2 regions of the Bacillus sp. NP247 genome follow, and region 2 is predicted to be linked to the other one. Evidence: predicted binding sites of a transcription regulator. Region 2 holds the regulator's gene; the other holds the start of a gene.
The links. Region 2 encodes CtsR, which represses protease genes until heat stress. Its sites were predicted from a motif close to ATGGTCAATAAAGGTCAAACA; they were not measured.
Positions count from the first base shown of each region.

Region 1: a site for CtsR is predicted at 2,211-2,231, ahead of clpP (ATP-dependent Clp endopeptidase proteolytic subunit ClpP). Genes of this name have one in related genera too.

Region 1 is NZ_CP076653.1:2,312,074-2,316,516, reverse strand. It holds gene whiA (DNA-binding protein WhiA) at 1-802, shown strand, start outside; gene KPL75_RS12340 (HPr family phosphocarrier protein) at 826-1,074, shown strand; gene clpP (ATP-dependent Clp endopeptidase proteolytic subunit ClpP) at 1,584-2,165, opposite strand; gene KPL75_RS12330 (DUF421 domain-containing protein) at 2,406-3,275, opposite strand; gene KPL75_RS12325 (DUF1657 domain-containing protein) at 3,296-3,502, opposite strand; gene spoVAE (stage V sporulation protein AE) at 3,514-3,864, opposite strand; gene spoVAD (stage V sporulation protein AD) at 3,864-4,443, opposite strand, start outside.
Region 2 is NZ_CP076653.1:2,762,008-2,766,450, forward strand. It holds rRNA gene KPL75_RS14535 (23S ribosomal RNA) at 1-1,496, shown strand, start outside; rRNA gene rrf (5S ribosomal RNA) at 1,598-1,713, shown strand; gene ctsR (transcriptional regulator CtsR) at 1,925-2,386, shown strand; gene KPL75_RS14550 (protein-arginine kinase activator protein McsA) at 2,556-3,104, shown strand; gene KPL75_RS14555 (protein-arginine kinase McsB) at 3,109-4,173, shown strand; gene clpC (ATP-dependent protease ATP-binding subunit ClpC) at 4,196-4,443, shown strand, end outside.

The DNA of each region.
Region 1 (4,443 bases), 450 kb from region 2:
TGCAGCAATTGCAAGAAGGATTTATACGCTTTTGAAAAAGGGATATGATGTGACGGTAGAATTACTTGTTCGTAAAAAAATGCGATTGAAGAAAAATAATGTATATATCGTGCGGCTTGTTGAGAAGTCTCGCGAAATATTAGCAGATCTTCACATTGTTCGAGATGACTTTTCGTTTATTCGAAATATATCACAGGGATTAATCGAGAAGAAATGTTGTAAACGATCGTATTTACGCGGTGCATTTTTAGCAGGTGGTTCAGTAAATAACCCAGAAACATCATCTTATCATTTAGAGATCTTTTCGTTATATAAGGAACATAATGATTCTATATGTGAACTGATGAACGGATTTGATTTAAATAGTAAGACGTTGGAAAGAAGAAAAGGGTACATTACGTATTTGAAAGAAGCTGAGAAAATTACAGAGTTTTTAAATATTATAGGTGCTCATAATGCACTTTTAAGATTTGAAGATATTCGAATTGTTCGCGATATGCGTAATTCAGTAAATCGTTTAGTTAACTGCGAAACAGCTAATTTAAATAAAACAATTGGTGCAGCGCTAAGGCAAATTGAGAACATCCGCTATATTGATGAGACGGTTGGGCTTGATATTTTGCCAGATAAATTAAGAGAAATTGCACAGTTACGAAGAGATTATCAAGATGTAACATTGAAAGAGTTAGGTGAGATGGTATCCGGGGGGAAAATTAGTAAATCGGGTATTAATCATCGTTTGCGTAAAATCGATGAAATTGCAGAGAAATTACGCGCGGGGGAAACAGTAGCAAAAAAATAAGAGGTTAAAGGGGAAATGGAGCTGTGGTTCAAAAACTGGTTAAAGTTGCATTAAAAAACGGCTTACAAGCACGTCCGGCTGCGTTGTTTGTACAAGAGGCGAATCGCTTTCATTCTGATATTTTCATTGAGAAAGATGGAAAGACGGTTAATGCAAAGAGCATAATGGGGATTATGAGCTTAGCAATCGGAACTGGTAGCATGATTACAATCACAACAGAAGGTTCAGATGCAGAAGAGGCTTTGGAAGCATTAGCTGCATATGTACAATAAAAGGCTATCGCGAATGTGCGATAGCTTTTTTGTTTTGTTACTTGCGGGCATTCTGTTTGGTGCGGGGTAACAATCAGTCGGGTATGTTGGTGGTTCGTGCTTGTCGGTAAGTCGATATATTGAAAAAATCGCTGATATAATTTGAGTTGTGTTCGATATAATTGAAAAATCGCTGATATATCTCGGTAAATACAAGATGGGGTATGTGCGCGGGAGTACATGATAAAAAAGCGCCCTGTAATAGGGCGCTTCCGCTTTTAGTTATATCTAGCTCCAGTGGCTAGCTCTTCGTGTCTAAGAACCTTCCGCATAAGAAGGCAAAAAGCGCCTTTTATGCGAAAGAACCTTAGCCAGTCAGAGCTGAACGAGCCGCCTCTGCTTTTAGTATATCCAGCTCCAGCGGCTAGAATCTCCGGTCGTTTCGCCCCTTGATTCGAGGCAAAAAGCGCCTCGGAATCAGGGGCTCCATCGCCCTGCAATTCTGAACGAGCCGCCTCTGCTTTTAGTTATTAACGATTTGTAAAGATCTTATCGATTAAACCGTATTCTAGAGCTCTTTCTGCTGTCATGAAGTTGTCGCGGTCTGTGTCGCGTTGTAGAACTTCAAGTGGTTGACCTGTGCGGTCAGCAAGGATTTGGTTTAATTTTTCACGTAAGAATAGGATGCGTTTTGCAGCGATTTCGATTTCAGTCGCTTGACCTTGTGCACCACCAAGTGGTTGGTGAATCATTACTTCACTGTTAGGAAGAGCGAAACGTTTTCCTTTTTCACCTGCTGCAAGTAAGAATGCACCCATAGATGCAGCCATACCGATACAGATTGTTGATACTTGTGGTTTAATAAACTGCATTGTATCGTAAATTGCCATACCAGCTGTGATAGAACCACCAGGGCTGTTGATATAGATGTGAATATCTTTTTCTGGATCTTGAGATTCCAAGAATAAAAGCTGGGAAACGATTGAGTTTGCTACGTTGTCATCAATTGCGCTACCAAGCATAATGATGCGGTCTTTTAATAGTCGAGAGTAAATATCGTAAGCGCGTTCTCCACGATTTGTTTGTTCAATTACTGTAGGAATTAAATTCATCTGTTATTTCCTCCTTTGAAAGCTTTCTTAGTTTATAATACAATTATGGTCAATAAAGGTCAAACGAAACCACTTTAAATCAAAAAAATATGTAGTTGTATCATGAAATATTCGCTATGTTTTTGAAATTCCCTGCTTATGTATCTTCAACATCATAACCGAATTACATAAATTTAAACGTCATGAAAACTGTAGGAAAAAAGAAAAGAACGCCTTTTGATTGAAGCGTTCTTTCGGTATTTATTCTTTTAAAAGATAGGTTACTCTATTTAAAATCTTTTCGATTTGTTTCGCGTTTTTACTATACATTTCGCTAGCTGATTTCGACTTTGTTTCTAAAGAAAATAGTTCAAGATCAGCATGGCATTTTTTTAAAGATGCTAATAATAAAGGTTTGTTTTGAGGAGAAGGCATTTGGAGTTTGTCATTATAAATGTCGATAGTGAGTTGTCCGTATGAGTCAACTTGACCGAGAAAGACATTTTCGATGACAACGCCGAGTTTTTCTAATTCTGAATGTAGCCAAGCCCGGTTATGCCCGCTTGATGACAGAGGTTCATCTAGTATATTTCCATCCATAATAACAGTTTGTGGTTCCTTCTCGTTTGGTACTTTTAAGCCTACGTCTTTTGCTGTAAGTGGTTGGCGATCTTTCTTTAATAATACATTTAATTCACCGCTCGGTTCTAGTACTGCAAATTCAACATCAGCTACGCTGAACGCATCTTTTCCTCGGAGTAGTTCAAGTAATTCGTCACTTGTATATTTTTCTTTCTTTAAGTTATCTTCGAGTATTTTTCCATCTTTTATTAATACGGTAGATTTTCCTTCAAAGAAGTCCCGAGCTGTTTTGTTCTTTAAGGAGAGGATTCCTGTGAAAAAAGGTACTACAGCGAAAATGAGTATCGCAAAGACGCCGTGGAAAAATTTTGAATCGAGCCCTGTAGATACTTGGGCAGCGATGTCACCGATTGTCATTCCGGCTATGTATTCAAAAAAGGAGAGCTGAGAGATTTGTCTTTTCCCTAGCCATTTCGTAATAGCGAATAAAATGATTAATATGAATACAGAGCGAAGAATAACGAGTGTCCATTCGGGCAGGTGAGACATAGTCATTTCCTCCAGTCTACTTAAAACCCTTTATATTGAGGTTCTTCACGTTCTAATACTGAAATTCTATCCTTTAAATCAGCGATGACGCTGTCCATTTCTAACATACATTCATGAAATACGCGTTTTGATTCCGCGTCCTGTGAATTTAATGAAAGAGAGCTTAAACTTGCTTGAGCGCCCCTTACACTTGCAAGGCAGGTTTTTACGCTAGCGATAACAGTCATGAAAACACCTCTTATCCTTTCGGTTTGAATAGCAATGCTCCAATGAATCCGAAAATAATAGCTGCTGATACACCAGCACTCGTTACTTTAAACATACCGGTAATTACGCCGACGATTCCATGTTTAGCTGCTTCTTCCATCGCGCCGTGAACGAGGGCATTACCGAAGCTTGTAATTGGTACTGTTGCCCCGGCCCCAGCGAAATCAATTAGTGGTTCATACAAATTGAATCCGTCTAATATAGCTCCAGCAACAACGAGCGTTGCCATCGTATGTGCAGGTGTAAGTTTGCCGACATCAAACATAAGTTGCCCGATTACGCATATAAGTCCACCAATGACGAAAGCCCAGAAAAAAATCATTACGTTGCACCTCCAAATTCAATTGAAACAGCGTGAGCGATACATGGAATTGTTTCTTCTTGTTGGAATGTAAGAGGAGATAGTAAAGCACCTGTCGCAACAACTAGTATCTTTTTGAATTCTCCTTTTTTCATTCTATTTAATAAATGTCCGTACACGACTGTTGCTGAACAGCCTGGGCCACTTCCGCCGGCTATTACAGGTTGACCTTCTCTATAAATGAGTAACCCGCAATCTTGAAATTGTTCACTTGTTACTTTTGTCCCATGTTTATGTAGTAAGTCATAAGCAATTTCGCGTCCAACGTGTCCGAGATCGCCTGTTACGATTAAATCGTAGTGAGATGCATCGAGATTTCTTTCTCTTAAATGAGCTTCAATTGTATCGACAGCAGCAGGAGCCATTGCGCCCCCCATATTAAATGGATCTGTTAACCCCATATCAACAATGCGCCCGATTGTGGCGGAAGTTACTCTTGGGCCATGTCCTGTATCACTTAAAATAGCTGCGCCTGCACCGGTCACTGTCCACTGGGCAGTAGGGGGTTTTTGACCCCCATATTCAGTTGGATAACGGAAT
Region 2 (4,443 bases):
AACAGGTTGATATTCCTGTACCACCTCTTTATCGTTTGAGCAATGGAGGGACGCAGAAGGATAGAAGAAGCGTGCGATTGGTTGTGCACGTCCAAGCAGTTAGGCTGATAAGTAGGCAAATCCGCTTATCGTGAAGGCTGAGCTGTGATGGGGAAGCTCCTTATGGAGCGAAGTCTTTGATTCCCCGCTGCCAAGAAAAGCTTCTAGCGAGATAAAAGGTGCCTGTACCGCAAACCGACACAGGTAGGCGAGGAGAGAATCCTAAGGTGTGCGAGAGAACTCTGGTTAAGGAACTCGGCAAAATGACCCCGTAACTTCGGGAGAAGGGGTGCTTTCTTAACGGAAAGCCGCAGTGAATAGGCCCAAGCGACTGTTTAGCAAAAACACAGGTCTCTGCGAAGCCGTAAGGCGAAGTATAGGGGCTGACACCTGCCCGGTGCTGGAAGGTTAAGGAGAGGGGTTAGCGTAAGCGAAGCTCTGAACTGAAGCCCCAGTAAACGGCGGCCGTAACTATAACGGTCCTAAGGTAGCGAAATTCCTTGTCGGGTAAGTTCCGACCCGCACGAAAGGTGTAACGATTTGGGCACTGTCTCAACCAGAGACTCGGTGAAATTATAGTACCTGTGAAGATGCAGGTTACCCGCGACAGGACGGAAAGACCCCGTGGAGCTTTACTGTAGCCTGATATTGAATTTTGGTACAGTTTGTACAGGATAGGCGGGAGCCATTGAAACCGGAGCGCTAGCTTCGGTGGAGGCGCTGGTGGGATACCGCCCTGACTGTATTGAAATTCTAACCTACGGGTCTTATCGACCCGGGAGACAGTGTCAGGTGGGCAGTTTGACTGGGGCGGTCGCCTCCTAAAGTGTAACGGAGGCGCCCAAAGGTTCCCTCAGAATGGTTGGAAATCATTCGTAGAGTGCAAAGGCATAAGGGAGCTTGACTGCGAGACCTACAAGTCGAGCAGGGACGAAAGTCGGGCTTAGTGATCCGGTGGTTCCGCATGGAAGGGCCATCGCTCAACGGATAAAAGCTACCCCGGGGATAACAGGCTTATCTCCCCCAAGAGTCCACATCGACGGGGAGGTTTGGCACCTCGATGTCGGCTCATCGCATCCTGGGGCTGTAGTCGGTCCCAAGGGTTGGGCTGTTCGCCCATTAAAGCGGTACGCGAGCTGGGTTCAGAACGTCGTGAGACAGTTCGGTCCCTATCCGTCGTGGGCGTAGGAAATTTGAGAGGAGCTGTCCTTAGTACGAGAGGACCGGGATGGACGCACCGCTGGTGTACCAGTTGTTCTGCCAAGGGCATAGCTGGGTAGCTATGTGCGGAAGGGATAAGTGCTGAAAGCATCTAAGCATGAAGCCCCCCTCAAGATGAGATTTCCCATAGCGTAAGCTAGTAAGATCCCTGAAAGATGATCAGGTTGATAGGTTCGAGGTGGAAGCATGGTGACATGTGGAGCTGACGAATACTAATAGATCGAGGACTTAACCATATAATATGAAGCAATGTTATCTAGTTTTGAAAGAATATAAAAAACTTGTTGACTTTAAATGTCGAATAAGTTATGATAATTCTTGTCTTAAATGAATACAGTCTGGTAATGATGGCAGAGAGGCCACACCCGTTCCCATACCGAACACGGAAGTTAAGCTCTCTAGCGCCGATGGTAGTTGGGACCTTGTCCCTGTGAGAGTAGGACGTTGCCAGGCAACTAAAACACGAGTCATTTGACTCGTGTTTTTTTGTGTTTCTTTTTATAATTCATAGTAATTTAAAAAATCTTTACTTAAAGAATTGTCCTTTTGATTAAAGCCAGGGAAATGTGGCTAGGATAGTGAATAAGCAAAAGAGTTGCAAATTTTTTTAATACGTATATAATTAAAGTCAAAGATAGTCAAAGTCAATAAAGGTGGCGGATAAATGAGAAATATATCTGATATCATTGAGAAATATCTAAAGCAAGTTATTGACTTAAGCAATAATAATGTGATTGAAATCAAGAGGAATGAGATTGCGGATCGATTCGATTGTGTGCCGTCTCAAATCAACTATGTAATCAATACCCGTTTTACGTTAGAAAGAGGATTTGTAGTAGAAAGTAAACGAGGTGGAGGAGGTTACATTCGCATTATAAAAGTCAAACTGCATGATGATATAGACATTATTGATCAAATGCTTCATATGATTGATCATAGCGTTGCACAAGGAAATGCTGAAAGTATGATCATACGTTTAATAGAAGAGGGTATTATAACAAATCGTGAAGCTAAACTTATGTTAAGTGTACTAGATCGTTCTGTATTATTAATGGATGTTCCTTCTCGAGATGAACTTAGGGCTCGAATATTATGCGCAATGTTAAGAACACTGAAATATAAATAAGTATAACTTTTGTTAAGAATGATAACTAAGATAATGCAGTTTAATATTGTAGGGATTTTGAAAGATGACATGTGCTTTTACTAAATGGATTAAGGAAAGAGAACAATCTAGTAATGTATGAAAAGTATCATGAGATAGATCGTTCCTGTTGTAAAGGTGGGGGATAGCGATGACTTGTCAAAACTGTAATATAAGACCAGCAACTTTACATTATACAAAAGTAATCAATGAAAAAAAGGCGGAAGTTCATCTTTGTGAGCAATGTGCAGAACAAAGTGGCTATACGTCTTTCTTTCAATCACCGCAGTCTAATTTTTCATTCCATGACCTATTAGCCGGATTATTGCATAGTGAACCAGCAATGTTTGAAGAAGGGCAAGATGCATTTTCAAATACAAATATATTAAGATGTCCGAATTGTAAGATGACATATGAACAATTTACAAAAGTGGGACGCTTTGGATGTGCTTCTTGTTACGATACATTTAAGGGGCATTTAAAACCATTGTTAAAGCGTCTTCACGGTGGGCATACAGAACATTGTGGGAAAATTCCTGGACGTATAGAAGGAAATATGTACTTAAAGAAAGAATTAGATGAACTAAAACTCAATCTGAAACAATATGTGCAGAAAGAGGAATTTGAGAAAGCAGCTGAAGTAAGAGATAAAATTCGAGATCTTGAAAATCAGCTTAGTGAGCATAGAGAGGGGGAATAGTTCTATGTCACTGGACAGAATTATGAATGAAGCGATTAGTCCATGGATGAAGGGGGATGGCCCTGATTCTGATATTGTTTTAAGTAGTCGAATTCGTTTGGCTCGTAATTTTAAAAAATATCAATTCTCTACTATGCAAAACGAAGAAGAAGCTAAACAGATTCATGAGTTATTTAAGAAGAAGTTTATAAATAAGCCTGTAGAACCTTTTGGGAAATTTGAACTATTAAAAATGAATGAATTAAATCCTCTTCAAAGGAGAGTGTTAGTTGAGAAGCATTTAATTAGTCCAAATCTTGCAGGAACAGAATACGGAGCATGCCTACTATCAGAAAGTGAACATATAAGTATCATGCTTAATGAAGAGGATCATGTTAGAATTCAGTGCCTATTTTCAGGTTTGCAGTTATCAGAGGCGCTTCAAAGTGCCAATCAAATAGATAATTGGATCGAGGAACAGGTCGAATATGCTTTTGATGAATCGCTTGGATATATTACGAGTTGCCCCACTAACGTTGGTACGGGATTGAGGGCTTCGGTAATGATTCATTTGCCGGGACTGGTTCTAACGAAAAGAATTAACCGTATTATACAAGTAATTCAAAAATTAGGGCTAGTAGTAAGAGGAATATACGGTGAAGGTAGCGAAGCGTTAGGTAATATATTTCAAGTGTCAAATCAAATGACACTAGGGAAATCAGAAGAAGATATTATTGCAGATTTAAAGAGTGTCATTCAACAAATTATCCATCAAGAAAAAATGGCTAGAGAATTAATTGTACAAAATTCAAGTATTGAGCTTGAAGATAAAGTATATCGTTCTTACGGAATACTAACTAATAGTCGTTTAATTCAATCTGCAGAAGCAGCTACTTGCTTATCAGATGTACGACTTGGTATTGACTTAGGATATATACAAGGTATATCGAGAAATATTTTAACTGAGTTAATGGTTCTTACTCAGCCAGGCATTTTGCAACAATATGCAGGAGGACCTCTAGGACCAGAAGAAAGAGATTATCGAAGAGCAACCTTAATTCGTGAGCGATTACGAATTGAACAAAATTAAGCGCAAGTAGGAGGCGATTTCTATGATGTTTGGAAGATTTACAGAACGAGCACAGAAAGTATTAGCTTTATCTCAAGAGGAAGCAATTCGCATTGGGCATAATAATATTGGAACAGAACATATTTTACTTGGGCTTGTACGCGAAGGTGAAGGAATTGCAGCAAAAGCGTTAATTGCTCTTGGATTAAGTCCAGAGAAAGTTCAAAAAGAGGTAGAAGCATTAATTGGACGTGGAACGGAAGCTTCTCAAACAGTACATTACACACCTCG